Glaciimonas sp. PCH181: one gene and its partner. The protein of the gene in region 2 binds, or shares a complex with, the protein of the main gene of each other region. Links are inferred from orthologs where the notes say so. Each region holds a gene or a part of one and is shown on either strand. Other genes may lie near its edges.

Region 1 (12,743 bases), 930 kb from region 2 along the record:
GGCGAAATTATTCTTTGGGTACTTTTTTCGCACGTGGATGCGCGGCATCGTAGACCTGCGCAAGACGCTGGAAATCGAGCGATGTATAGACTTGAGTTGAGGCAATTGAGGTGTGGCCGAGCATTTCCTGTACTGCTCTGAGATCGCCGGATCCTTGCAGCAGGTGCGACGCAAATGAATGGCGCAATACGTGCGGATGAACATCGGTCGGAATGTCGATTGCCTGTGCGTGCGCTTTTAGTCGGAGCTGAATCACGCGAGGCGACATGCGGCTGCCGCGCTCAGTCAGGAATAGTGCAAATGTGTCTTCGTGTTTTATTAAGGCATTCCGCAATATTAGCCAGTCCGCGATCGCTCGTAACGCGGGTTGTCCGACCGGAACGGAGCGCTTCTTATTACCTTTTCCGGTGACGGTGACTTCGGCGGCATCGCTATCGATCCAACCGGCGGAGGAATACCCTGCGGTCGCTGTGTAACGGACATCCAGCCCGGCTAATTCGGACACACGTAATCCGCTTGAGTACAGTAATTCAAACATGGCGCGATTACAGGCGGTCAAGGTGGGGCTTTGCTCGCTGTGTTGATTGGCGCTGGTGACAAGCCGTATTGCATCGTCGGCTCCTAATGCTTTCGGTAAAGGTTTGGCGCGCTTGGGGGCTTTAACCCCTTCGACTGGGTTACTGGTTAGCGCAGTGTGCTCTCCCATCCAATTAAAAAATCCACGCCAGGCAGAAAGTTTGCGTGCAATTGAGCGCGCATTTAGGCCATGGGAATGCAACTGTGCAGCAAATTTACGTATGTGGGCATGGGTGAGCAGCGTGAAGTCGATGTTGTCTTCAGCACTTTTGGCGAGCGCACGGCTTAGCGAAAGTAATTCTGCCAGATCGCGTGAATAGCTGCTGACCGTATGAGGGGACAACTTGCGTTGATCAACCAGACTTTGTAGATAGGCTTCAACGACCGCCGAAGAACGTTGATTTTGGGAGGGGGAGAGGCGGTCGGTGGACATGACGATGTGACGTTTTAGTCTTTAGGCAAGCAGGCAGGCAAGCGCTGCGCTGGCGGTATCGCCGATTTTCTCAAGGAAATCGGTTGCCATGTCGGAGCTAAAACGGTCGACATCCGGCGAGCACAGGACTAACAATCCGAATGTGCTTTCGGCGCTATCTACGCGTAATGGGAGCATGGCGATAGATTGCATGTCAGCCGGATTTTCAAACCATGTGGCGGCCTCAAAATCATTATTAGCACCGCAAAACGGGACGCTCAGACTATTCGCAAAAAGTTTGGAGTCGGCAGATGCTGGTGCGGCAAACCACGTATGTGAAAACGCCTCGGCGACGTTCCAGAGTCGCAGTGTGGCCTGAGGGACATTAAATATGGTTTGTAATCCGCTGACCAAGGTGTGCGGCATATCGACGTCGTTACGCGCCATTAGCAGACTGCGTGACCAGACTTGTAGTTTTTCGGCGATGGTGTCGTTCTCTTGTGCGTTACGTATCATGTCGGCGAGACGGAGGTCCTGGACTTTGATTTTTTCCCGCAATATTTCCATTTGCCGCTCTTGCAAGGAAATAGCGCGTCCCAACAATGGGCTCGTCAACTTGATTTTTCCTAAGAGCTCAGCATGCTCTTCAAAGAAGCGGGGCGTTTCGGCAAGATATTGTGCGACGGTGTCTGCGTCGAGATGGCTGCTCATGGTGTAGGTGTCTTGAGACGAGTGAGAATGAATGACCGAGAGTATCACCGCTATGACATTCAATGACAACTATTGCCGATATTGGGCATCGACATTTTGGCGCTGAAAAACAAAAGGCCCACATGAAGAATCATGTGGGCCTTTCGGATTTCTAGCTAAGTAGGCAATTCTGCGTTACCGCAGAACTGACTAACTTAAATTAGAACTTGTGACGGATACCAACAGTAACAGCAGTTTGGTTGTTGCTGCCACCAGTAGTGTCGCCCAATATGCCTGGGTTGATAGCATCTTTAGCACGCAGGTACGAAGCAAAAGCATACAAGTCAGTACGCTTCGACAAGAAGTAGTCAGTACCCAAGTTGAATTGAGTCAGCTTACCTTTTTGTGAACCAGCATCAACGAAAGTCAATTTGCTGTACTGAACACTAGCCAGCAAATGCAAAGGTGCTGTCAAAGCGTAGTTAGTACCCAATTCGAAGATGTCAGCTTTGCTATTGTTGATACTACCAATAGTGAATGTGCCAGCTGGTACTAGGCCGCCAGGAACAGCGCCTGTAGTAGTTGCCAATGGCTGTTTAACACGTGACCAGTTACCGTACAGACGGGCTGGACCAACTTGATAGCTAGCACCAAGACTAAATGTCTTCAGAGCTGTGTCGCCTGGGTTGCCAGCAGTAAATACTGTAGCGTTAGTCAGGGATACATCGCTAGGTGTAGCGCCTTTTTTCGATTGGTAGTAAGTAGCGAACAAGCCCAATGGACCGTTAGCATATTGACCACCCAGACCGAACGATTGGCCAGCTGTAGTTTGACCAGCTGTTTCGCCGAAACCGTAGATCGCGCTAGCTGTGAAGCCAGACAAGCTTGGTGTGTTGTAACGGATCGAATTTTGGGTACGTGTACCTTCCAAACGGTCCAGATTGTGGCCAACTGCACCAGTTACGCCACCGAAATCTTGAACCGAAGTCCATTGGCTTACGTCATCAGTGATGTCAGTTTGACGACCTAGCAGGACTGTACCGAAGTTGTCACCGCTCAGACCAACAACTGATTTACGACGGAAAAGATTTGTCGAACCTTTGTCGCCTTGCAATGCACCTGTGTCATTTGCAAAACCGGCTTCCAATTGGAACACTGCTTTCAAACCGCCGCCCAGATCTTCAACGCCTTTGAAACCCAGACGTGAACCTTGGATGTTGCCCGAAGTCAGAGCAAATTTGCTGCCAGTTTTGCCAGTTGTAGCGTTCAGTGCTTTGTTTGTATAAGTAACGCCAGTATCAACGATACCGTAGATTGTTACAGAGCTTTGAGCTTGTGCTGCACCTGCGATTGCGCCTAGTACGGCCAGTGCGATTAGTGATTTCTTCATTTGACGTCCTTTATTTGGAAAGCCTGCTTTAAGGATCCGTACATCTGTCGGATGGGAGAACAGTAATAGGTCCGGCTGCGTGCGCCGGTGGTTTGGTCTTCTGTCGCGCTATAAATTGGTCGAAATTGGGTCGGGTTGATGATTCTGTTGTATTTTTGTGACACAAAGCAGGCTCAGGACCGTTTGAGTTGTTCATTTTCTGCCCACATTCGAATCAGACTTCTGGCGCAGATCGGTGTTAAATCGCGGGGAAGTCAGCGCTTTAGATGTAGATCGAATATGTTGTCATTTATTAAAGTGTTGGCATGTGCTGGACGTCAAACTCCATGAACGCGTCGCAAAAATAAAAGTGGACCTATTAGTTTCTGCGGCAATTCCTTAAAAGGTTTTTTGAGGAAAAGTAATAAGTTGCCTAAATTTTGTTTCTAGTTGGAATGCGTTGGCGATAGATAAGATTTTTTGGTGCATTTTCGGCGAACTATGCCGTGTTTCTCACTATTTCTGGCGCGCCAAAATGGTGAATCTTTAAGAATGTCAAAAAAATACAATATGTTGTATTAAAGATGCGAACTTAATTGGAATTCAGTATCAAATAAAGGATTCTTAATTTATCGGAGATAATTTACGCTTTTGCGTGATGGGTGTTTATGGCTAAACGGGAAGACTTGGCGATTATTCGTGCTGCGCGGGCTGGGCAGGGCGCAGCTCAGCTTGCGCTGGGAAAGCGTTACCTGTTTGGTGGCAACGGATTGCCGCAGAGCTTTCCTACTGCTTTGCACTGGCTGGATCGCGCCGCACAGCAGCAGGAAGCGGATGCATGGATATTAATTGGCAGTCATATCCCGTTGGATGTTGCACTTGGTGCAAGTAATCAACACGATATCTGCGCATGGTATGAGCGCGCGTTTGACGCTGGCGTGATGCAAGCGGGGTTGATTCTGGCCCAATTAGTATTACGCGATAGCGAGGCACTTCAAAGCGCGGCGTTCCGTGACTTTGGCGCGAAGGCATTAAAAGCGCTGGAAACGGCGGCGCATGCTGGCATTCCGGAAGCGCAGTGGTTGCTGGCCCAATATGCTGCGAGATCCAAGGTGGCGACGTCGCTACATCCGGCAGAATACAACGGCAATGCTGTTAATAAGAGTAAGGATGAACTTGTTGGAAGTAATAGCGCTGCGCGGGGGCTATTCCAGCCTCAGACGATGTCAGTTGAGAGCGATACCAGCGGCATGACGCTTGAGTGGACGGCAAGGGCGGCTGATGCTGGCGTCATGCAAGCCCAACATGCGTTGGCGCAAATCGCCTGGGATAATCAGGACTGGCCTGTATTTTTAGAGCGCGGTTTGCCGCTCGCACGTGCAGTAGCGCAACAATACGGTGGAGATTTAGCGCAATTGCATGCCCCTTCAGAGGCATTGGCACGGCGCTTGGGTGAGGCAAATCTGTTGCTGCTAACGCGTTGTGCCCGCGCCTTGATGATGACCACGGACTTTGACGTCAACGAAGTTCAGCAATTTTTAGAGCTGGCAGCGTCCGCTGATGACAAATCGGCTCAGCTGGATTTGGGATTATGGTACGCCCGCATGGATAGCGACGGAGAGCGGATTGTTGTTGGTGCAGGTTCCGCCAATTATAAAAAAGCGATCCGCTGGCTGACGCAGGCGGGTGAGCGTGGTTTGTCTGAAGCCTGGTATGCGTTGTCGCGAATATATTTAAAGTCCGAATTTTCTCAGCGTAATTTGAACGATATGCAGCGCCATCTGGAGCACGCCGCTGAAATGGGCCATCGCGCCGCTCAGCTGGAATGCGGCGTCAGTGCCTGGCGCAATCGACGTGAAAAACTGACCAACGATGTACAAGCGGTGTATTGGCTGCAAAAAGCCGCGATTCAGGGAAGTGATGTTGCGCAGACATTATTGTCAAAAATTGCCGATAGGGCCCGTCCGAAGACTTGGGCATTGGCCGCGAAAGAGCAATTAACGCGCGAGTTGGTGGCCAGCCATCCATTTTTGGCGGCGCGGATCGAACTTGCGCTGCTATTTGGTTTAAGCCGCCCCGAAGCGTTACTGCTGGATTTGAATCAGGCGGATTGCGGCCATTGTCTGGTGGTGGATATTCGTATGTCTTACGCGCGCAGCAAACGTCGGTTGGTATTGATTGAAACTGGCGACGAACGGCAGGCATTGAATCGTCTGGCGAGATTGTTTGAAGATGTGGATTGTGGTCCGCACGGTCCCGAGGGAAATTATCGCCAGCGCCTGTATCGTTTTAAGACCGCGCTACCGGCAGCGGCGTTGACCGACGTCGGGACTGATGAAGATGAAGATGCTGCTGAGTTGAGTAGCTAGCGCATGCCTGGGATTTTAAGGGCAAGCTTAAGCAGAGTTCACACCGTTGCTTAAGTTGTTGCCGGCAAAACGGCTATTTTTCGGCAGCTTCATACTCTATTAGTACTAAATCAACTGACTAAGCAGTAGTGTTAACTAAGCACTAAGCACTAAGCACTAAGCACCCATCTCAATTTCGCCCTCAAACACTGTCACCGCAGGACCGGTGAGTTTGACTGGCTGATCAATACCATTCCACGTTATCGATAACGCGCCGCCATGGGTTTCCACTTTTACCGGGGAATCTAACAAGCCGCGTTGGATACCTGCGACGACAGCGGCACACGCGCCAGTTCCGCAGGCCAGTGTTTCGCCAGCACCGCGTTCAAATACCCGCAACTTAATTTGATGGCGGTCAACAATTTGCATAAATCCGGCATTTACCCGTCTAGGGAAGCGCGGATGATGCTCAATAAGCGGACCATCTACGTTTACCGGTGCTGCTTCGGCATCGCTGACGATTTGAATCGCATGCGGATTGCCCATTGATACCACTGAAAACAAAGCACGCTTGCCGTTAATATCGAGAGGCCATAAATTGTCCGCCCCTTCTTGCGTGGCTTGCAATCCGCTGGCGTCGAACGGCACCGATGCGGGCGTCAAAACCGGCGCGCCCATATCAACGCTGATGCTGCCATCGGCTTCCAGCATAGGCTCGATCACGCCGCACATGGTTTCGACTTTGATGGTGCGTTTGTCGGTCAGCCTTTTTTCGGTCACGAACTTGACGAACGCGCGTGCGCCGTTGCCGCATTGCTCAACTTCGCCGCCATCTGCGTTATAAATCCGATAGCGAAAATCGACGCCTGCCGCTTGTGGTTTTTCGACCACCAACATTTGATCCGCGCCTATGCCAAAGCGACGGTCAGCCAATGCCTGCCATTGCGCTGAGGTGAAATCGATATGCTGGCTGATCGCATCAATCACGATGAAATCGTTGCCGGCGCCGTGCATTTTGGTAAATTTGAGTTTCATTGCGTGATTATAGAACTGCCAGAACAAATGGGTATTGTGAATTTCAACCTGTCAATTTGCGAACTAGTAAGGACTAGGTTCGCCCTCTGGCCTGGTCTTGAAGCGTTTATGTGCCCAGAAATACTCTGCCGGTGCTTCTAAGACACGCGCTTCGATGAAGGCATTCATGCGTCGCGTGGCTTCGGAGATGTCATCGCCGGGATAGTTTTCCCAAGCAGGATAAAAGGTGACTTTCCAGCCTTGGTAGCGTGGCAAAAAGGTGGCGATCATCGGCACTACGCTGGCTTTGGTGGCGGCGGCAATTCTGGCGGTCGCTGTCAGTGTTGCTGCGGGAATACCAAAAAAAGGCACGAACTCGGCATCTTTGGTGCCGAAATCCATATCCGGCAGCATGATGAATGGAAAACCTTCACGCATGGCGCGGATGATCGGTTTCACGCCCTGTTCACGCGTGAATAGTTTTACCGGGCGAAAGCGCGAACGGCCTTTTAATAAAGCGGCATCCACGACTTGATCTTGCTGCCTTGAGTAAATAGTGCAAATTGACAACGATGAATTCAGCACTAACGCAATACCGGGGATTTCCAGGCAAACGAAATGCGGGCATAACAAAATGGTCGGACCTGCGCTAAGCGTCTCAAGCGGCAACGCGGAATCGATTTTGATCAATCTTTTGAGACGCGCCTCGGATGCCCACCACAGCACGCTCCGTTCAAGCGCGCTGCGCGAATAGGCTTGGAAATGACGTCGTGCCAGTGCGATACGCTCTGTTTCGGGCATGTCAGGAAAGCACAGCCGCAGATTGGTCAACGTGATCTTGCGACGCGGTTTCATGATAATGAACAACAGTGATCCAAGCGCTTCGCCGAGAGGGCCGAGAATCCACAGCGGCAGCCAATGCGTCAGCCACAATAAAAAAATCAACGCCTTCATGCTTGTCCCTGATTGTCGGCAGAGGGCGCGTTGGGGGCGCTCACGCCGGGCGGCGTCTTATAGCGGTTATAACTCCATATATATTGGGCCGGGCAACGTGCAATGAGTTTTTCCATCGCGATATTGATCGCTTCAGCTTGTTGTTGCGGCGTCGTGCCCAACTCTTCTTCAAACGGCACAAAACGAATCACGAAACCGCGGCCAAATGAAAGTCGCTCTGCGTACGACAAAATAATCGGCGCGCCGCTCATTTGGTGCAATTTAGCCGATAAGGTCATTGTGTAAGCCGGTTTGCCAAAAAAATTAGCCCATACGCCCTCGCCATTTTGCGGTACCTGATCCGGTAACAAACCAATAGCCTGACCTTTTTTGAGCGCTTTTAGCAATGCGCGAACTCCCGTCAGATTCGCAGGCGCAAGATGCAAATTGCGACGTGCGCGGGCGCCTTCAATCAATGGTTTTAACGCAGCTTTACGGGGTGGGCGATACAGTGCTGTAAGCGGGGTTTTTTCGGCAATGGCCTGCGCAATAATTTCAAAACATCCTAAGTGCGGCGTGAGTAATATCACGCCGGTATTGGCGTCAAGAGCGGCTTGCACCAAGTCCCAGTTTTCGATTCGGGCAGTGCGCAACACTTTTTCTGGCGAGGCACACCAGACGAAGGGAAGCTCGAACATACTCTTCCCCGACTCGCGGATCGCTTGCGATAGCTGGCGCTGATAGCCAGCCCTCCCCAAGTTGTCTTTTAATTTGCGCCGATAAGAGGGCGACAGCAGATACACCAGCCAGCCGACCGAAGCGCCAATCGCGTGCAACGCAGATAGCGGTAATCCAGATAACAATTTAAAGAGAGCAACAAGCATTGGAGGAGACCGGAGGCGTTTTGCCGAAATGTTGTAAAAGGCGTAAAATACCACAACGCTGCACTGTCAAAATGACTGTGTGGCAAGTAATACCTCTGTTGTAATGCATTTTTTATAATGATGGTGTCGCTGGATGCAATTTAATATTCACGATATTATTATTTATAGCTGGTCCAAGTTTCATCATATTCATCCGCCGAGTTAATAGACAACTTGCGAAGCGGTATACAAATTTCGCTAAAGCGTCGCAGGCTCTACAGTAGGACTGCGGCATGGTCACCACTGTATTTCTTTTTAGCAGGAGCCTGTCATGACACACGAATACCTCTTCACCTCTGAATCCGTTTCTGAGGGCCATCCCGACAAAGTCGCGGATCAAATTTCCGACGCTATCCTTGATGCTATTTTGGCCCAAGATCCGTTTGCGCGTGTCGCTGCGGAAACATTAGTCAATACCGGTCTGGTTGTTTTAGCTGGCGAAGTTACCACCAACGCCAATGTCGATTACATCAATGTCGCACGTGAGACCATCAAACGCATCGGCTACGACAATGCCGATTATGGCATCGACTACAAAAGCTGCGCAGTACTGGTGGCCTATGACAAGCAATCGCCGGATATCGCCCAAGGCGTCGACGAAGGTCGAGGGATTGATCTTGATCAGGGCGCTGGCGATCAAGGCTTGATGTTCGGTTATGCTTGCGACGAAACGCCTGAATTAATGCCCGCCGCGATTTATTACGCGCACCGCATCGTTGAGCGCCAGTCTCAATTACGCCGTGATGGCCGTTTGCCTTGGCTTCGTCCAGATGCAAAATCCCAAATCACCTTGAAATATGTCGATGGCGTTCCGGTTGGTATCGACACCATCGTATTGTCGACACAACACGCACCAGAAATGCAGCACAAGGCGATCGAAGAAGCTGCCATTGAAGAGATCATTAAGCCGGTGGTGCCGAAGGAATGGCTGCAAAACACCCGTTATCTGGTGAATCCTACCGGCCGTTTTGTGATCGGCGGTCCGCAAGGCGATTGCGGTCTGACCGGACGTAAAATTATTGTGGATACATACGGCGGTGCTGCGCCCCACGGCGGTGGTGCTTTTTCCGGTAAAGACCCGTCTAAAGTCGACCGTTCTGCCGCTTACGCTGGTCGCTATGTCGCCAAGAATATCGTTGCCGCCGGTCTTGCCAGCCGTTGCCAGATTCAAGTGTCGTACGCGATCGGCATCGCTAAACCAACATCGGTGATGGTGACTACTTTCGGCACAGGCAAAATCAGTGACGAAAAGCTGGCGCAATTGGTATTGGAACATTTCGACCTGCGTCCAAAGGGTATTGTGCAGATGCTGGATCTGTTACGGCCGATCTATGAAAAAACTGCTGCATACGGTCACTTTGGCCGCGAAGAGCCGGAGTTTAGCTGGGAGCGGACCGATAAAGCTGCTGCGTTGAAAGCAGCTTTGTAATTTCCCGCGTAACTGCTTGACGGCCTGAAAATAGGAAACGTGAGACGGACTTTTACCGTAAATCGGTGAAGTCTGTTCTCACGTTTTTTTACGTCTGTCGGTCGCTATCGATGCATATCGATTGATATCGGTTGAAAATACGAACACAGACCGAATGTCTGTTCAAAATCGTTCTTTGCTGCCGCGCAAGGACTTGCTACACTGAGTTGTTCCGTTACCAACGGACATTGATGGCACATGCAGCACCGGTATTTCCTCTGGTGTTGATTGTGCTGATTGTGTTTTCAGCGCTCCGGTTAATCCTCTATGGCCTCGTCCAAATCTTCTGCAAGTCAGGCGTCCGTTCCGCGCCGTCCGTTACCACCCAGACTGCGTCCGGTGACGAGTAACGTGTCCCCATTTCGTATTACTGCATGGTTGATTTCGATACTTGGGTTGGTGTTAGTGCTGACCTTGCATTTGCTGACGGCGCTATTGGCCGGATTGTTGGTGTATCAATTAGTACGCTCTTTGACACCGTTAATTCAGCGTCGGTTAACAAGCGAGCGCTCACATCTGATCGCGGTGGTGCTGTTATCGGCGGTGATTATTGGGGCGTTGACTGGCATCATTCTGGGATTGGTCGCCTTCTTTCACGGTGGACCGGATCGGATGCTAGTCATTCAGACCAAGCTGATGGAGGTCATCGATCAGGCGCGGACCCAAGTGCCAACGATGTTGCAGGGATATTTGCCCGACGATATCGCTGGCACCCGGCAGATGGTGACGGAATGGATAGAGTCGCACAACGGTGAATTGACGCTGGCGGGAAAAGAGGCGATCCAAGTCTTTATCCATATTTTGATCGGGATGGTATTGGGCGCGATGGTGGCGTTGAATGCCGAGCATCCGATGCCAATATTGCAGCCATTATCGTCAGAGTTGCTAGGCCGGGTGCAATTGCTGGCCGATGCATTTCGTCGCGTGGTCTTCGCTCAGATCAAAATATCCTTGCTCAACACAACACTAACAGCAATATTCCTGTTGGTGATATTGCGTTTGGCGGGCGTACATTTGCCGTTGACCAAAACCATGATTATCGTCACGTTTTTGGCTGGTTTACTGCCGGTGATTGGCAACCTGATTTCAAATTCGCTGATCGTTTTAGTCGCGCTGTCGGTCTCTTTATACGTAGCACTGGGGGCGTTGCTATTTTTAATCGTGATTCACAAACTCGAATATTTTTTGAATGCGCGCATCGTCGGTTCTCAAATTAACGCTCGTAGCTGGGAATTGTTGCTGGCGATGGTGTTGACCGAAGCCGCGTTTGGCTTACCCGGTTTGGTTGCGGCGCCGGTGTATTACGCTTATATCAAGAGCGAACTTTACGAGATGGGTTGGGTTTGATGGCTGATTTCGTCGCAAAATAGAGACAAAATAAAGACACATTCGAGACAAATTCGAGAAAAGTGCCTCAAGGCAACGCCCTAAATGCCGCTCAAAATCGCGCTTTTTATGTTTTGGACGGCGCAAATCGTAAAGCGCTGAAAGCGATGGCAATTTGATTTAGAATACTGACTTCGTGCCAAGGAGCGTTGCGACAGACATCCACATAGTCTGCCAGGCTTGGCATCGCTGTAGTATGCAACCGCGCTCACGTTTCTTTTTTTCTAACGAAAGGAGGGCGTGATGAACGCCGCTGTAATGACTTCCATCTCTAGTTCTAGTTCTTCCTCAACTTCTCACTCTAGCTCCGCTGCATTTTCAGATTATGTTGTTGCCGATATCAGCTTGTCTGGTTGGGGCGATAAAGAAATCCGTATTGCTGAAACCGAAATGCCCGGCCTGATTGCTATTCGGCAAGAATTCGCTGCTGCTCAGCCTCTCAAAGGTGCGCGCATCACCGGTTCGATTCACATGACGATTCAAACTGCAGTCTTGATCCAAACATTGGAGGCGTTAGGCGCCCAAGTGCGTTGGGCGTCCTGCAATATCTACTCAACCCAAGATCACGCTGCCGCTGCAATCGCTGCTGCCGGTACGCCGGTTTTTGCTTTTAAAGGCGAATCGCTGGATGAGTATTGGGATTTCACTCATCGGATTTTTGAATGGCCGGGTGAAGAGCAAGCCAACATGATTCTCGATGACGGTGGTGATGCCACGTTGTTGTTGCATCTGGGGACACGCGCTGAAAAAGATGCATCGGTATTGAACGACCCAACTTCTGAAGAAGAAATTTGCTTGTTCAACGCCATCAAGAAAAAACTGACTACTTCGCCAAACTGGTATTCGACACGTCTGGCGCAAATCAAAGGCGTGACCGAAGAAACGACCACCGGCGTGCATCGTTTGTACCAGATGCACAAAGAAGGAAAATTGGCCTTCCCTGCGATTAACGTCAACGATTCCGTGACTAAATCCAAGTTTGATAATTTGTACGGTTGCCGTGAATCATTAGTCGATGGCATCAAGCGTGCTACCGACGTTATGATCGCTGGTAAAGTCGCCGTTATTGCTGGTTACGGCGATGTCGGCAAGGGTTCGGCGCAAGCAATGCGCGCATTGTCGGCGCAAGTTTGGGTGACGGAAGTCGATCCAATTTGCGCTTTGCAAGCAGCGATGGAAGGTTATCGCGTCGTGACGATGGATTACGCGGCAGAGCACGGCGATATTTTTGTTACTTGTACCGGTAACTATCATGTCATCACCCACGCGCACATGGCGAAGATGAAGGATCAGGCGATTGTTTGTAATATCGGCCATTTCGACAATGAAATTGAAGTCGCCGCGCTCAAGCAATACACTTGGGAAAACATCAAACCGCAAGTTGACCATATTATTTTCCCTGATGGCAAACGCATCATCCTGCTGGCAGAAGGTCGCTTGGTGAATCTGGGTTGCGGTACAGGCCATCCTTCGTATGTTATGAGCTCATCGTTTGCCAATCAAACCATCGCGCAAATCGAATTGTTCGCCAATACCAAGGCTTATTCAATCGGCGTATATACATTGCCGAAACATTTGGACGAGAAAGTCGCACGTCTGCAATTGAAAAAACTGAATGCGCAAT
Region 2 (17,457 bases):
ACGTTGGGCGCGTTGGTGGCGAATTTAATCGAGGCTGAGGCACTGATTATTCTGACCGACCAAAAAGGGTTATTTACTGCCGATCCGCGCAAAGATCCCAATGCTGAGTTCGTTCATGAGGCGCAAGCGGGTGACCCTGCGCTAGAAGTGATGGCGGGCGATGCGGGCACCGGGATTGGTCGCGGCGGGATGATCACCAAAATTCTGGCTGCGAAGCGTGCTGCGACATCTGGCGCACACACAGTCATCGCGTGGGGCCGGGAAGCGGATGTGTTGACGCGGCTTGCTGCCGGTGAAGCGATTGGTACGCAATTGAATGCCCAGACCGGCCAGTTGAAAGCGCGTAAGCAATGGATGGCAGATCATCTGAAAACGGCCGGTAAAGTGGTACTGGACGCTGGCGCGGTGCAAAAGCTGACGAACGAGGGTAAGTCGTTATTGCCCATCGGCGTGACAGATGTTTTGGGTGAGTTTGGGCGCGGCGACGTGATTACTTGTATGAATAGCGATGGCCGTGCGATTGCACGCGGCATCAGTAATTACACGAGCGCTGAAGCTCGGCGGATTATGCGTCATCCATCGTCAGAGATCGCCGCAATATTGGGCTTCGTCGAGAAATCGGAATTGATTCATCGCGACAATTTGGTTTTGTTGTAGGCCTTTGCTTATAAAAAAGCCGCTATGGAAACATAGCGGCTTTTTGACATTCAGCGTGCGTGTTTTGATGGTGGACTATCAGCTACCGGGCTTTATTGGCTGATTATTCCGGAAGCGCGCTTGTATTACAGGAACCTTGCCAGCGATCGTACCGCCTTGACAGAGAAAATCTGTAAACAATGCAGCATGCTGCCGATTTGCCCCGACTGCGCTGATCTGCTGCCACTTGCTCAGGCGTGCGCGTGACCAATTGCCATCTTTATGGCCGAAAGCATATAGTTTCTTTTCGGCGGTTTGACAGCGAATGCCTTCGTAGCTGACATTTTCTGCGCCGCCGCTGCTAGTGCTGATCAGCGTGTAACGGATGACCCCGTCGGATCCGGCTGAGATTGAATCCAGATCAATCGCGAATTTCATGGTGGTCGTAGGGCCGACATAAAACTCTGCCATATTTTCAGGTTTGGGCTGCGGAGGCAATTGCACCGCCAGTTCTTGCCAGGTCTTTACTTCATCGTCAAAATCATCATCAAAGCCGGGACCTGGGCCAGAGCCGGGGGCTGCGTGTACGTGGGCCACTGCAGAAAGGAGCAGGGCGGCGACCGCGACAAGTTTGTTGATCCTGCCGACGTTGTTAATTTTCGGCGTTGAAGAAATAATGTTAAAAAACATGGGAAAACTTACTCCTTATGGATAGTCGGATCAGCCGGAATGCAGGGATTTGGCGATTCTGACAAATCCTCTGTATTCAGTGCACAGCGCAAATGGCGCGGCTGGCGCGCTGAGCTTTGCAATGGGCGGGTTAAAAAGCGTGATAATTCTTGCAAGGCACGCTGATAGACATCGCGCTTGAACTCGATCACGGCATCCAGCGGGACCCAGTAATCATGCCAGCGCCATGCATCAAATTCAGGATGCTCGGTCAGGCGTAAGTTGACATCGCAATCGCGCCCCGTCATCCGCAGCAAAAACCAGATTTGTTTTTGGCCACGATAATGTCCGCGAATATCGCGTTTAATGAAATGATCAGGCACTTCATAGCGCAGCCAGTCGCGTGTACGGCCGACAATTTTGACGTGTTCCGCCTTCAGGCCGATTTCTTCCTCAAGTTCGCGGAACATCGCCTGCTCCGGCGTTTCACCGTATTTAATGCCACCTTGTGGAAATTGCCACGAATGTTCGCGCACGCGCTTGCCCCACCAGACTTCATTCTGGGTGTTGAGCAAGATAATGCCGACGTTAGGGCGGAAGCCTTCACGGTCCAGCATAGTATTACCTCAAAACTTTCTGCGACTAGGCGGTCCTCATGCCAATTTGCTTACGTTCTAAATTAAATACGACATTTAGGGGTAAATCCACGCATAGCAGGTCCCAACCAGTGGTGAAACTGGGCAGAACATCAATCAATTGTGCAAAGAGTGGGCGCATCAGCCAGCTAATCCTTTAAAATTGAGTCGATTATAACCCTCTCTTTTTAAAAAGAATTCACCGTTATGCGCGCCTCCCGTTTTTTTTGTATCGACTCTTAAAGAAGCTCCATCCGACGCTGAAATCGTCAGCCATAAATTAATGATGCGCGCCGGCATGATTAAACGCCTTGGTTCTGGTATCTATACCTATATGCCGATGGGATTGCGCGTGATTCGAAAAGTCGAAAATATCGTGCGTGAAGAGATGAATCGTTCCGGCGCGGTTGAATTATTGATGCCAGTTGTACAACCTGCTGAACTTTGGCAAGAAACCGGCCGTTGGCAAAAATACGGCGATGAACTGATGCGCGTCAAAGACCGGCATGGTCGTGATTTCATTATTCAGCCAACCTCGGAAGAAGTGATTACCGATATTGCGCGCACTGAATTGCGCTCTTATCGCAAACTTCCGGTCAATTTTTATCACATTCAGACTAAATTCCGCGATGAGCGCCGTCCACGTTTCGGTTTGATGCGCGGTCGTGAATTTACGATGAAAGATGCTTATTCTTTCGATCGCGACCTGGATGGCCTGAAAAAGTCGTATCAAGTAATGTACGACGCCTATATCCGGATTTTCAATCGTTTCGGTCTGCAATTCCGTCCTGTCGCCGCTGATAATGGCGCCATTGGCGGCACTGCATCGCATGAATTTCATGTGATCGCCGCAACGGGTGAAGACGCGATTGTGTATTGCCCGACCTCAGATTACGCAGCAAATATGGAGGCCGCCGAAGCGCTGGCCGTTGATGCAAGTCGTGCTGCGCCAAGTCAGGTAATGACTAAAACAGCGACCCCTGGTAAAGCCAAATGTGAAGCAGTCGCCGAATTATTGAATATTCCGCTAAGCGCCACGATTAAATCCATCGTGCTGACAGTTGAAACAGCGGCGACCGATAAAAAGCCTGCTGACAAACAAGTTTGGTTGCTGATGCTGCGGGGCGATCATGCGCTGAATGAAATCAAAGCGAATAATATCCCTGGTCTGACCGGATATCGTTTTTCAACCGAAGAAGAAATCGTCGAATGGTTCGGTACGCCACCGGGTTATTTGGGCCCGATCAATACTAAAAAGCCGATTAATGTCGTCGCTGATCGTACCGTGGCGAACATGCACGACTTCGTTTGCGGCGCGAATGAAGTGGATTATCATTTGACGGGCGTCAACTGGGGCCGTGATTTGCCGGAACCGTTGGTAGTCGATATCCGTAATGTCGTCGAAGGCGATCAATCGCCGGATGGCAAAGGCGTGCTGGCGATTCAGCGCGGGATCGAAATCGGTCACGTGTTCCAGCTCGGGACGGCTTATTCCGAAGCGATGAATGCTACTTTTCTAGATGAAAACGGCAAGCCGCAGCCATTGCAAATGGGCTGCTATGGCATTGGTATCACGCGGATTTTGGGCGCTGCCATTGAACAGAATTATGATGACAAGGGCATCATCTGGCCAACCGCGATTGCGCCATTTGAAGTTGTTCTCTGCCCGATGGGCTATGATCGCAGCGAAGCGGTTAAAAGCGAGACCGATAAACTCTACGAAGCCTTGCAAGCGGCAGGCATTGACGTGATTCTGGATGATCGCGGCGAACGTCCGGGTGCGATGTTTGCCGATTGGGAGCTGATCGGCGTTCCGCATCGCGTCGTAGTGGGTGATCGTGGTTTGAAAGATGGTCAGCTAGAATACCAAGGTCGTCGTGATACTGAGGCGACTAGCGTGCCATTGGCTGAGATGGTGGGTTTTGTGAAAGCCCGTCTGGGCGTCTGATCTGGCTGGAGGTTGATTGCGTGTTTCTCAGAGGCGAAGAAAGCTGTATGCGTGGCACGCAATACGTGAGAAATGGTTGTTGTTTGAGGTCTTTCCTCGGAAATCAATCGTTCTGAATGAGATTTTCCGAGGAGTTTTCTTGCGTTTGACAGGCCGTATTTTTCTCTGCTTGACGATGGTGCTGACTACATTGATGGTCGGTGGCGTCGCGCATGCCGGGAATCAAAAAGAAGAGGCGATGGCCGACTCAGTAAGGTTAGCGCTATCGCGGGCGATCAATGACGGGCGACCGCCGAAGCCGCAATTTACCGATATCCAGCAGCGCATTCAGTACCTTTACTGGCTGGTGGAAATGTCGGAGCGCCTAAAAAAGAAATTCCCCGATGCGCAAATGCGTACCGAATTTCTGGAAACAACCTGGTACGAATCCAAGCGAGCGGGACTTGATCCGGCGATGGTATTGGGCTTGATTCAGGTGGAATCCGCATTTCGCAAATACGCTATGTCTAGCGTTAGCGCGCAGGGGTTGATGCAGGTGATGCCGTTTTGGACCCGTGTAATCGGGGACGCAGATCGCAGCAAATTATTTGATATACAAACCAATCTGCGCTATGGCTGCGCGATTTTGCGTATGTATCTGGACATGGAAAAAGGTAATCTCTACCTGGCGCTAGGCCGTTATAACGGAAGCCGGGGTCGGCCCGAATATCCGAATGCGGTGCAGGCTGCCTGGAAGCGCTGGGAGTTTGAGCCGGTGCCGATCAAAACCACGGTGGCTGTGCAGTAACGTTAAGTTGCAATTCACCCAGACCTGAAGTTGCGCGTCGCCGTAGCACTGTCTTGGTATTTCTTCGTGATGTAATTCTGTCGAAACTCGCTTCTTATATTTGCAGTGGTCATGCAATTAAGAACGCGACAGCGTCAGAAGCGCCCTCGGGCAAATAATCTCAACTATCAAATTCATGTGTTCCAAAAACAAAAAAACCCGCGCAATGCGGGCGTTTTTGTTTGGCACTTAAGTTAATCTAGCTGAGCTAGACCTTAAGCATTGCTCAAGTGAGCAGAAATGAGTTTAGTCATTTCAAACATAGACACTTGTTTTTTGCCGCCAAAGACAGCTTTCAGCTTTTCATCAGCATCGATGTTGCGCTTATTTTCTGGATTTTGCAGATTGTGCTTCTTGATGTATTCCCAAACTTTCTTGGTAACTTCAGTGCGTGGCAGCGGATCAGCGCCGACAACAGCAGCCAGAACATCTGATGGTTTCATTGGCTTCATGAACGCTGCATTAGGCTTGCGTGCTGGCTTCTCTGCTGCAACTTCTTTTGCTGGTGCTGCTTTTTTAACTGCTGGTTTAGCGGCTGCAGGTTTTTTTTCTGCAACTACTGGTTTTTTTGCTGTGGCCATCTTTAAGCCTCCTTGACGAAGAGAGTGTGAAAAATGCGTCAATCACGCATCGCCCATAGTGGTGCGCTTTTCGCAGTGACGCAAGTGTTTTTTATGGCTTTTGCAGGATTTTGTGTGTGACGGCGATGCCTGCTGAAATACACTGCCTTTTCATAGCGCTTTAGGGAACTAAATGCGCTTTCTGCACGTGATAAATATTGCAATAAAGTGGCAGTGAGTTTCCACTCTTTTGGGGCGCTCGGCGAACATTGGTCCAGAGATCAAAAGCCTTATCAATCAAGGATTTATAGATTATTCCGCGGAATTAAATCGTTACCAAATCTTTCAACGCAAGATTTGGCGCGGTTCTATTTCAAGCCCGGCATCATGCCTTTCATGCTGCGCATCATTTTCATCATGCCGCCGCCCTTGAGTTTTTTCATCATCGATTGCATTTGATCAAATTGCGACAACATGCGATTGACTTCCTGCACTTGGACGCCCGCGCCAGTGGCAATCCGGCGTTTGCGCGAGGCTTTGATCAGCTCCGGCTTGGCGCGCTCTTGTGCGGTCATGGAATTGATCATCCCTTCCATGCGCCTAACTGACTTCTCTGCCTGATCCATATTTGCACCGCCAGCGGCTTGCTGGAACTGTGCTGGCAGCTTATCCAGCAAACTCGACATGCCGCCCATTTTTTTCATTTGACCTAATTGCGCCTTGAAATCATTCAGGTCGAACTTGCCGCCGCCTTTGATTTTCTGCGCCAGATCCTGCGCTGCAGCAACGTCGACACCTTTTTTAGCTTCTTCAACCAGCGCCAGAATATCGCCCATGCCGAGAATCCGGTTCGCCATGCGTGACGGATCAAACGCTTCCAGACCATCCAGCTTTTCGCCGACACCAGCAAATTTGATCGGCTTGCCAGTAATGTGACGTACCGACAGCGCAGCACCGCCACGCGCATCGCCATCCAGTTTCGTGAGCACAATCCCGGTCAGCGGCAGCGCATCATTGAACGCCTTGGCTGTGTTGATCGCATCCTGACCGAGCATGGCGTCGACTACAAACAGCGTTTCGATAGGTTTGACAGCGGCATGAACGGCGGTGATTTCTTGCATCATCGCTTCGTCGATACCCAGGCGACCGGCGGTATCGATGATCAGTACATCGTGATAATGGCGCTTGGCAAAATCGAGTGCGGCCAGTGCGATATCGACCGGTTTATCGGTCACCAGGCTCGGAAAGAAGTCAGCGCCAACTTGTTCGGTGACCGTTTTCAACTGTCCAATCGCTGCCGGACGGTAGACGTCGGTAGAAACGGTCAGGACTTTTTTCTTTTTCTGCTCGCGCAGATATTTCGCTAATTTACCGACCGTCGTAGTTTTACCTGCACCTTGCAAACCGGCCATCAGGATGATCGCTGGCGGTTGCGTGGCGAAGTTAAGCTGCGATGCTTCCGGCCCCAGATCGGCGCCCATTAACGACGCTAATTCGCGTTGTACCACGCCGACCAACGCCTGGCCCGGCGTCAGCGATGCGATGACTTCCTCGCCTAAGGCTTTTTGCTTAACGTTGGCGATAAATTCGCGCACGGCTGGCAGCGCGACGTCGGCTTCCAGTAGTGCCAACCGGACTTCACGCAACATTTCGGCGGTATTGGTTTCAGTCAAACGCGCTTCGCCGCGCATGGTTTTGACGACTTTGGCGAGGCGCTGGGTAAGATTGTCTAACATAGGTGACAGTGTTTTCGGAAGAGAGGACGGAAGGGGCGGAGGACTGCCGGTATAAACGGTATTAAGGTATAAGAAACATTTGTTTCCGCGATGTTTCCAGCGGATGTTTTACCGACAATGACCGATGAAGACCGATACTGCGCCCTAAATATAATCGGTTATTTTACCCGATACCGAGGAAAAGCCCGCTTTCCAGAGAATGGGAGGGAAAGAATAATTTTTTTACAGAAATCGCGGAAAATGAACACCAGAGCGGAGGCCTGAGTCGGTAATGCCTTCAGATCAGAATTATGTGAATTGCCGACCGGCAATGTGATAGTCAGCATCCGCCTAATGCGCGCCATAAATGTCTGATCGCGATAGGGTACGGGCTTTCCTTGAGGTATGATTCTTCCATCCAATATTCAGGAAATACCATGTCAGGAAATTCCTCGCCCGAAGCGCCGCGTCTGGCGGTATTAATCGATGCCGACAACGCTAGTGCAGCGATTGTCGATGGTTTGCTGGCAGAGGTTGCCAAATACGGCGTGGCTAGTGTCAAACGTATTTATGGCGATTGGACTGACAACCGGCTGGGAACCTGGAAAGAATGCCTGCTGCGCAATTCGATCCAGCCGATTCAACAGTTTGGCTATACCAAAGGTAAGAACGCAACCGATAGCGCGATGATCATCGACGCGATGGATTTGCTGTATACAAGGCGTTTCGATGGATTTTGCATTGTCTCCAGCGATAGTGACTTCACACGGCTGGCGTCGCGTATCCGGGAAGAAGGTTTGACCGTATATGGTTTTGGTGAGCGCAAGACGCCGCAGCCTTTTGTGACGGCATGCGATAAGTTTATTTACACTGAGCTGTTGACGGATTTGGACGTCGAAGACGTCTCGCAGGCGCCTGGGAAATTGCATCCTGCCGCGAATGAGCTTAAACAGGATACGCGGTTGGTGCGTTTGTTGCGAAGCGGTGTCGAAGCAGTGTCGGATGAAGATGGTTGGGCGCAGCTGGGATCGGTTGGCAGCCATATTGCCAAGCAAGCGCCGGATTTTGACGCGCGTGAATATGGTTATGCGAAGCTCAGCGGACTAGTTAGTGCAACTGAGCTGTTTGATGTAACGCAACGGATTTTGGCGAATAACAAGTCTGCGATGTATATCCGGGACAAGCGTAAAAATAAGTAATCGTGACGTCCGAAAACCGGGCCGCTGCGATGAGCCAGTTAAATCTGTCTTATTAAGTATGGTCAATTGTCGTCGTTGGTTATCGCTTGATAAATACGTTGCCGACCCAATTTATGTGTGTCTTTAGTAAGAAAATTTCTTTCCCGCTGTGGGTTATCGCACCGCCAGCACAAGGTTACATACTGTAAACTTACATGATGCAAACTTATCTCTTTATTTTGACTGCACTGTTATACCTTGGCTGCGCCTTGCTGCCATCGAAACGGCGCAAGACCATCTCGGTAGTCGCTGCCGCAGGTTGGTTGCTGCATGGCGGCGCACTATGGGCTGACGTGATCGGTCCCGAGGAGGTGCGGGTTGGTTTTTCGATGATGCTGTCGGCGACGCTATGGGTATCGGTCGCTGCTTACTGGCTTGAAAATCGCAACTATACTCTCGATGGATTACGCGTTCTGGTGTTGCCGACCGCGGCGCTGGCGGTGATTTTGCCCGCGCTATTTCCCGGAAATATGGTGCCATTAAGCGGTAAATCGCCAGTGTTTTTATGGCATATCGTGATTTCTATTCTGGCTTACAGTACGCTGACGATAGCGGCATTTCATGCGGTATTGATGGTATTGCAGGAATCCCGTTTGCATACGCGGCCCGGTCGCGTGAGTACTAGTTGGTTTGGCGTTGCACTGGATCGCTTGCCCGCGTTGCTGACGATGGAAAAGTTGCTGTTTCGGTTGATCGCTTTCGGCTTCGTATTGTTGACGCTAACAGTATTGTCCGGCGTCGTGTTCTCGGAAGAATTGTTCGGCACCGCCTTCAAGTGGGATCATAAGACTATATTCACGATGCTGTCGTGGGCCTTGTTTGGCTTATTGCTGGCGGGACGTAAATGGCAGGGCTGGCGTGGTCGCACGGCGCTCAGTTTTACATTGATCGGATTTGCTATTTTGTTACTGGCGTATGTCGGTAGTCGTTTTGTGCTTGAAGTGGTATTGCATCGGGTCTTGGTATGAAATATGTGATTTGGTTAGTCATTGCGCTGGCAGTTGTCGTCTGGTTTCAGCGCACTAAAAAGAACATCATCAATAAAAGCCGTTCCGCCTCGGGTGATCCGACAGGCGGCGCTGGTGGAGGTGCGCATCCGTCGTCTTTGTCGGGTGCTTCCCCGCCAGTGGAAGAAATGGTGGCATGCGCGCATTGCGGTCTGCATTTTCCTGCTTCCGAAGCTGTGACCGATTATGCCGGTACAGTGTTTTGCGGTGAGGAGCATCGGCGTCTGCACGCACATTGATGTTGCCACCGGATAACTTCTTGAATTGACGCGCATGAGCCGATCCGGATCGCACTTCCATTTTCCAAAATTCGGGTCTGCCATCTTTGCAGACACCGATAGGCCAATAACGTTTTGGCGCAATCTCCAAACATTTAATATTGCCCGGATTGTCGTGGCGTTAGTCTTGCTGATGTATCTCAGCGCGAATGGCGCTAAAGATAAGGGCTTGTTGAATTTTTTTAATTATTCCGAAATCTGCACGATTTACCTGATTTGCGCGATTGTCTTCACCTTATTAGCGGCCTATTACCGGCGTAATTACAAGCTCCAGATTGTGGTGCAAATTGTGATTGATATCGGCGCGATTTCTATTCTTTATATAGGTGCAGGGGGCGCTAAGAGCGGTTTGGCGATTCTTTATTTATTCCCGCTCGCGGGAGGCGCAATTCTGGCGTCGCTGTTACAGGCGATGCTGTTCGTCTCGATTGTCACTCTGGTTCTATTGGGGGAGAGCGGCTATCAAATTTTGCAATCGACGTCGGATGCAACGACATTGAAAGCAGGGTTATCAGGCGCAGCGTTCTTTTTTGCCGTGTTTGTGATCAATCGTTTGGCTAACAAATTGATTCGACAGGAAGATCTGGCGAAACAGCGCGGCACAGATTTACGCGTGCAGCTGGCAATTAATCGCATGGCTGTGGCAGATATGGGCGATGGTCTGCTGGTTGTCGGCCCGGACGCGACTATCCTGATGGCCAATCCGATGGCTGAACGCATGCTGGCTTTGTCGATTCCTGATGAGCCGCATTTGTTCAAGCTGACTGATTTTCCTTCGCTGTCTCCGATTGCCGAGGCTTTTTTGGCTTGGGCTGCCACCGTCAGTCTCCATCCCAGCGTTAGCCCTCCCTCTCTTTCGGACGCAACCTCCAGCGATTCACCCTTTCTTGTCACGATCAAACAAACCGAGGATAGAGGGCCGAGCAGCACAGCTATGGGGGTAAGCGGGCATGAGCTGGCGATGCATTTTAAATTGCGCTTTGCCGCAGTCAAAACCGAGGATTTAAGTGAGTATCTTGCGGTTATTTTTTTACAAGATGTCAGCGAAATTGAAAATCAGGCGCAGCAATTGAAGCTGGCAGCGATGGGGCGATTAACTGCCAGTATTGCCCACGAAGTGCGCAATCCGCTGTCGTCCATTTCTTATGCTGCGACCTTGTTGATCGAAGAAGCCGTCAGTCCGACGCAAGTACGTCTGCTCAACATTATTGAGGATAATGTGGCGCGGCTTAATCGTATGATCGAAGATATTCTGTCGCTATCGCGTAAGGCGCAACGACAAACTGCGCCTATCCTGTTGGCTCCACTGGTCGCTGAGATCGCTGAAGAATTTCAGCAAACTAACCTGATAAAGGCTGGGGTGCTGCAATTGCTGATCCCGGCGACTGACCAACATCGCGTGTGGTTTGATGCGTTACATTTGCGTGAGGTCGTGGTTAACTTATTGTCGAATGCACTGCGCTACGCCAGCGGCGAGGCCAACAGCATCCGTTTGCTGGTTACCACCAATGCGGCGGGCGGTCTGGAGCTGCACGTACAGGACGATGGCCAGCCGATTACCCCGGCAATTCGCCTGCATTTATTTGAGCCGTTTTATACGACCTCTAATAAAGGAACCGGCCTTGGACTATTTTTGGCACGCGAGTTGTGTTTGAATAACGCTGCAAAGCTGGACTATGAATATCGTCATGAAGCGCACGAGCATCTCACCGGACGTTTTGTTATCGCGTTTGCTGCTCGTGGGCCACTTTAAATGTTAGTTGACCGGAAAAGATTGTTGCCATGACTTCACCCCGTATTCTGGTCGTCGATGACGAGGCGCATTTACGCGAATTACTGGAAATCGCCTTAGTCAAAATGGGTTTGGATGTCGATAGTGCTGATTCGCTGGCAACAGCCCGGCAATTTCTGTCGCAGCGCGAATACGCCCTTGTACTTACCGACATGCGACTGCTCGACGGCCTTGGTATTGAACTGGTGCACGAAGTTGTTGCCAGTTGCAAAATGACACCGATAGCGGTGATTACCGCCTTCGGTAGCGCCGATAACGCCGTGATGGCCTTGAAGGCGGGGGCATTCGACTATTTATCCAAGCCTGTTGCGCTGGATCAGCTACGTTTAATGGTGCAGTCGGCATTACGTATGAACGTGCCGGAGCGCAGTCCTTCCCACGCAGGGCTGTCATCGCGCAATAGCGCTACGGATAGTAAGGTAGGGGCGCAGCCGTTACGGCTGATCGGCACTTCTGCGGCGATGCAGGATTTGCGTGCGCAGATTGCCAGATTAGCGCGCAGTATGGCGCCGATTGCGATTAGCGGCGAATCCGGCAGCGGCAAAGAATTGGCTGCCCGCGATTTACACGCGCTCAGTCCGCGTGCCGACAAACCTTTTATTGCAGTCAATTGCGGTGCCATCCCCGAGAATTTGATGGAGGCGGAGTTTTTCGGCTATCGCAAAGGCGCTTTTACCGGTGCCGCAGACGATCGGGATGGCTTTTTTCAGGCTGCTAACGGCGGGACGTTGCTGCTCGACGAGGTGGCCGATTTGCCGCTGGCAATGCAAGTTAAATTGCTGCGCGCAATTCAAGAGCGCCGGGTCCGCAAAGTCGGCGCGACGACGGAAGAGGTTGTAGATGTGCGGTTGGTCAGCGCAACGCATCAAAATCTGGCGGAATGCGTGGAGAAAGGCAAATTCCGGCAGGATTTGTATTACCGTTTAAACGTGATTGAATTGCGATTGCCACCTTTGCGCGAGCGGTTGGAGGATATCGGTTTGCTGGCGGAGGTTATTTTGGCGCGTCTGGCGATCCCCGATCCCCATTTGACCTCGATGTCATTGACCCCCTCGGCATTGCAAGCCTTACGTACTTATAGCTTTCCGGGCAACGTCCGTGAACTTGAAAATATTCTTGAGCGGGCATTGGCTTTTGCTAACGATGGTCAGATCGAAGTGTTTGATCTGGCATTGAAAGTAACGGGCTTACTTCAGCCTGAGCAGAATCTTGCAGCCGATCTGAATGAACCCAAAGAGCCAATCGGCCCAGAGGAATCGGCGGCCGCGGTTGCCTCAATCATGGCAATGGCAGAAAAATTTGTCAGCGATCCCTCTGTTACCGCCGAAGCTAATCCTGCGTTGCCGCCGTCGTTACCCATGCATCTCGACGATGTTGAGCGTAATATTATTCGACAAGCATTGGCGCGAACGCAATTCAATCGCACCAAAGCAGCGGAATTGTTGGGCATAAGTTTTCGGCAATTGCGTTATCGGATGCAAAGATTATCGATCCATGAACAGGATTAAGAGTATTCGCGATGACGGATAACGTACCAAAGATCGCCGTGGTCACCGCTGCTGAAGGTGCCGTTGCGGCTGCCGAGGCAACCTTCGTCCAGCCAGTTACGCCCGTTTTTCAGATTGGCGAAGATGGCTGGTGCGTAGCGGAAAGCGGCGCGAAGGATGCGCCCGAAGTGCGTCATCTGCGCTCGCCGAATTGCGATGCCCGGCCAGAAGGCAGCGGTATTGATCTGCTAGTGATCCACAACATCAGTTTGCCGCCCGGTCAATTTGGCGGACCGTTTATTGCTGATTTATTTGGCAATTCTCTGGATTACGATGCCGATCCGTATTTTGAACAGTTGCGGTCGTTACGGGTGTCTGCCCACTTTCTGATTCGTCGCGACGGCAGCGTGATGCAGTTTGTATCGACTAACGATAGGGCCTGGCACGCTGGCGTATCGACATTTGGCGAACGTCAGCGCTGCAATGACTTTTCGATCGGGATTGAACTCGAAGGGACTGATTTCACGCCTTTTACCATGCCGCAGTACCAGTCTCTTTGCGCGATGACGGACGCATTGCTGTCGCGCCATCATCTGTTGGCAGTATGCGGGCATGAACATATTGCACCGGGCAGAAAAACCGATCCAGGGCCTTTTTTCGACTGGCACCTGTACCAGCAAGGTTGCGTCGATACGCGCCTGCGAGCACTCACCAACCCGACATTGCGCTTCCCGTGCGGCACCTAGAAAAGTCAATGGAATTTTGATTTTTCTTAGCAAAAAAGATTATATCGATCCCTCTCTTTAAGCATTGCGTCTGTACTCGCTAGGTACTACAATTAGTGCAAACAACGATCTAAAAACTATATCTAGTGTTTTATGATCTTAAACGCAATTTCTCCTTTAGCTGTTCCAGGTGCCTAGGCTGCATAACTAAGAAGGTTTTGGTATTCATGTTGTATGGGCCTGAGGACAGCCCCCTTATTTGAAATTGATCAAGTTTGACGCAAGCGTCAGTTGGATTTTGCGTTTGCGTGTGGCATGGCATCAGCATTAGTTTGGTGATGATATGTAGCAATCGTAGTGGCGTTGGCGGTGTGGTTTTTTTAGTCCTTATTATTAGTTATTAACAACAGGCGCAATGCGCGTCTGTCAACTCAGCTCGGGAGGCTCAGTGCAATCTACTCAAGAAATTTCCGTTAAATCTTTATCCGAGTTCGGTGGCGCATCGTCGCAGACAGGTACTAGCTCCGCTCCCGCGAAGGCGCCTATCAGTTTTGGCGATTATCGGATCATCCGTCGTAATGGTTCTGTTGTCGGTTTCGAGCCATCCAAAATTTCGATCGCGGTCACTAAAGCATTTCTCGCGGTCAACGGCGGCCAGGGCGCGGCTTCTGCGCGCGTCCGTGAGCTGGTCGAAGAACTGACTTCCAACGTTGTGAATGCGTTGGTGCGTCGTCAGCCTACTGGTGGCACTTTTCACATTGAAGATATCCAGGATCAGGTCGAGCTGTCATTGATGCGCTCTGGTGAGCACGATGTTGCGCGTGCTTACGTTTTGTATCGCGCCAAGCGGATGGAAGAGCGCGCACAGCTATCGACCACTAGCCCGGCGGTTGCGGCAGCTGAGCTGTATGTGACGGAAGGTGGCCAACGTCGCGTCCTCGATATGCAGCAAGTGCGCGATTTGATTTCCGCGGCGTGTATCGGTCTGGAAAAGCACGTCGACGCTGATGCCATTCTGTCAGAGGCAGTCAAGAATTTGTACGACGGCGTGCCGGTTGAAGAACTGCATAAGTCAGCGATTCTGGCAGCGCGTGCTCTGATGGAAAAAGATCCGGCCTACAGCACCGTTACGGCGCGTTTGCTGATGCATACGATTCGTAAGGAAGTCTTCGGCAAAGAAGTCGCGCAAGCGGATGCGCCTGCGGAATATCTTGAATATTTCCCAAAATATATTAAAAAGGGTATAGAGGCAGATCTGCTTGATAGCAAGCTGGCGCAGTTTGATTTGAAAAAACTGGCTGAAGCGTTGCAACCTGAACGCGATCTGCAATTTGCTTATATTGGTCTGCAAACGCTGTACGACCGTTATTTCCTGCATATTCAGGACAGCCGCATCGAAATGCCACAGGCGTTTTACATGCGCGTGGCGATGGGCCTGTCATTGAACGAAATTAACCGCGAAGAGCGTGCAATCGAGTTCTATAACTTATTGTCCAGTTTCGATTTCATGAGTTCGACTCCAACGCTGTTCAATTCCGGGACACTGCGTTCGCAACTTTCATCCTGCTATCTGACGACAGTGTCGGACGATCTTGAAGGCATTTACGATGCCATTAAAGAAAACGCCTTGCTGGCGAAATATGCAGGCGGCTTGGGTAACGATTGGACGCCGGTGCGTTCGCTGGGTGCGCATATCAAAGGCACGAACGGTAAATCACAAGGTGTGGTGCCATTTTTGAAAGTGGTCAACGACACAGCGGTTGCGGTCAATCAGGGCGGTAAGCGTAAAGGGGCGGTATGCGCCTATCTGGAAACATGGCATATGGATATCGAGGAGTTCCTGGACCTGCGTAAAAACACCGGCGATGATCGTCGTCGTACGCATGACATGAACACTGCCAACTGGATTCCTGACCTGTTCATGAAACGCGTGATGGAGAAGGGCGAATGGACTTTGTTTTCGCCTAGCGATGCGCCAGACCTGCATGACAAGGTCGGCAAGGCATTTGAAGCCGCTTATGTCGGTTACGAAGCTAAAGCTGCACGTGGCGAGTTGCGTACATCCAAGAAAATCCATGCGCTGGATCTGTGGCGCAAGATGTTGTCGATGCTGTTTGAAACCGGCCATCCTTGGATTACTTTTAAAGATCCTTGTAATATCCGTTCCCCGCAGCAACACGTCGGGATGGTACATAGCTCAAACCTATGTACAGAAATTACGTTGAATACTAACGAATCAGAAATCGCAGTATGTAATCTGGGTTCGGTCAATTTGCCCGCGCACATGAAAGACGGTCAGTTGGATGCGGTCAAACTCCAAAAAACGATCAACACGGCAATGCGGATGTTGGATAACGTCATTGATATCAACTATTACGCAGTGAAGAAGGCGCGCGATTCTAATTTGCGTCATCGTCCTGTTGGTCTGGGTATTATGGGTTTCCAGGATTGCCTGCACATGATGCGGATTCCTTATGCTTCGCAAGAAGCGGTCACGTTTGCCGATCGTTCGATGGAACTAGTGTGCTACAACGCGTATTGGGCTTCGACGGCTTTGGCCGAAGAGCGCGGTCGTTACAGTTCATACCGTGGTTCGTTGTGGGATCGTGGCATTCTGCCGCAAGATTCGTTGAAATTATTGGCCGAAGAGCGCGGCGGTTATCTCGAAACGGATATGTCGGAATCGTTGGACTGGACTGAGTTGCGCGGCCGTATCAAAGAATTCGGTATGCGTAATTCGAACTGCGTAGCGATTGCACCGACGGCGACCATTTCGAACATCATTGGCGTGTCGGCCTGTATCGAACCGACTTACCAAAATCTGTATGTGAAGTCGAATCTGTCTGGCGAATTTACAGAAATCAACGCTTACCTGGTACGTGATTTGAAGGCGCGCGGTTTGTGGGATGAAGTCATGATCTCGGATCTTAAGTATTTCGACGGTAGTCTGGCCAAGATTGATCGCATTCCGCAAGATTTGCGTGCGATCTACGCAACGGCGTTCGAAGTTGAACCGTCATGGTTGGTTGAAGCTGCATCGCGTCGTCAAAAATGGATCGACCAGGCGCAGTCATTGAATATTTATATGGCCGGTGCATCGGGCAAAAAACTTGATGAGACTTACAAGCTGGCTTGGTTGCGCGGTCTGAAAACGACTTATTACCTGCGCACAATTGGCGCGACTCACACTGAAAAATCCACCACTAAAACAGGTGCATTGAATGCAGTGTCAGTGGATGGCGGCGCAAGCGGCGGTGCGATGGCAAATTATGCAACCAAGCCGGTCGTATCGGATGAGATCGAACTGGATGGCCCGGCATGCGTGATGCGTCCAGGCGACCCAGGCTTTGAAGAGTGCGAAGCCTGCCAGTAATTCTGTAATGGTGTAACGCGGCAACGCAGTTACACCGAAATAAATGAGGAAGGACGGCACGTTTATGACCCATCGAACGTGCCGCTGATAACAGATAAGTTGCATTGGCTGAACTAAAGCCAGTCTCGCTAATCAAAAGATAAAATGAAGGAAGAAATATGCTCTCTTGGGATGAACAAGTAAGTTCAACACCCGCCCCGCGTGCGATGCCGCTGCCGGTGCAGTCGACCGAGCCTGCGGTAGATACAACGCATCGGGTGAATGCTGCAGACAAACGTATTATCAATGGCCACACCGACGTGAATCAACTGGTGCCGTTTAAGTACAAATGGGCATGGGACAAGTATCTGGCAGGTTGCGCGAATCATTGGATGCCGCAAGAAATCAACATGCAGCGCGATATCGAGTTGTGGAAAAGTCCAAATGGTCTGACCGATGATGAGCGCCGTCTGGTAAAGCGCAATCTTGGCTTCTTTGTGACTGCCGATTCGTTGGCTGCCAATAACATCGTGCTGGGAACTTACCGTCATATTACTGCGCCAGAGTGCCGTCAGTATCTGTTGCGTCA

What was found.
Region 1: the proteins of C7W93_RS16300 (region 2) and dapF are in contact, whole or in part, in a solved structure (PDB 5YGU), measured with the Escherichia coli proteins. The link is inferred for Glaciimonas sp. PCH181 from one-to-one orthologs.

Annotation. Positions count from the first base shown.
Region 1 is NZ_PYFP01000002.1:1,613,088-1,625,830, forward strand. What follows is about bases 4,502-7,500. They hold dapF (diaminopimelate epimerase), read right to left. Parts: upstream 6,431-7,500; coding sequence 5,573-6,430; downstream 4,502-5,572. Other genes in these bases: C7W93_RS20535 (tetratricopeptide repeat protein), read left to right, coding at 4,502-5,416; C7W93_RS20545 (lipid A biosynthesis acyltransferase), read right to left, coding at 6,494-7,363; C7W93_RS20550 (lysophospholipid acyltransferase family protein), read right to left, coding at 7,360-7,500. Outside these bases: tyrosine recombinase XerC, read right to left, coding at 8-1,009; C7W93_RS20525 (DUF484 family protein), read right to left, coding at 1,031-1,699; C7W93_RS20530 (porin), read right to left, coding at 1,899-3,068; more of C7W93_RS20535, read left to right, coding at 3,716-4,501; more of C7W93_RS20550, read right to left, coding at 7,501-8,226; metK (methionine adenosyltransferase), read left to right, coding at 8,537-9,694; C7W93_RS20560 (AI-2E family transporter), read left to right, coding at 10,085-11,080; ahcY (adenosylhomocysteinase), read left to right, coding at 11,363-12,743. UniProt on the Escherichia coli protein: Involved in the succinylase branch of the L-lysine biosynthesis and in the biosynthesis of the pentapeptide incorporated in the peptidoglycan moiety. Catalyzes the stereoinversion of LL-2,6-diaminopimelate (L,L-DAP) to meso-diaminopimelate (meso-DAP).
Region 2 is NZ_PYFP01000002.1:677,179-694,635, reverse strand. Bases 129-3,040 are described here. They hold C7W93_RS16300 (RNA pyrophosphohydrolase), read right to left. Parts: upstream 1,923-3,040; coding sequence 1,335-1,922; downstream 129-1,334. Other genes in these bases: C7W93_RS16305 (CNP1-like family protein), read right to left, coding at 736-1,326; proB (glutamate 5-kinase), read left to right, coding at 129-657. In the rest of the region: more of proB, read left to right, coding at 1-128; C7W93_RS16290 (lytic transglycosylase domain-containing protein), read left to right, coding at 4,064-4,675; C7W93_RS16285 (SWIB/MDM2 domain-containing protein), read right to left, coding at 4,930-5,295; ffh (signal recognition particle protein), read right to left, coding at 5,643-7,010; C7W93_RS16270 (inner membrane protein YpjD), read left to right, coding at 8,386-9,195; C7W93_RS16265 (PP0621 family protein), read left to right, coding at 9,192-9,473; C7W93_RS16260 (PAS domain-containing sensor histidine kinase), read left to right, coding at 9,508-11,265; C7W93_RS16255 (sigma-54 dependent transcriptional regulator), read left to right, coding at 11,295-12,812; 1,6-anhydro-N-acetylmuramyl-L-alanine amidase AmpD, read left to right, coding at 12,824-13,537; C7W93_RS16245 (ribonucleoside-diphosphate reductase subunit alpha), read left to right, coding at 13,965-16,889; C7W93_RS16240 (ribonucleotide-diphosphate reductase subunit beta), read left to right, coding at 17,048-17,457. UniProt on the Escherichia coli protein: Master regulator of 5'-end-dependent mRNA decay.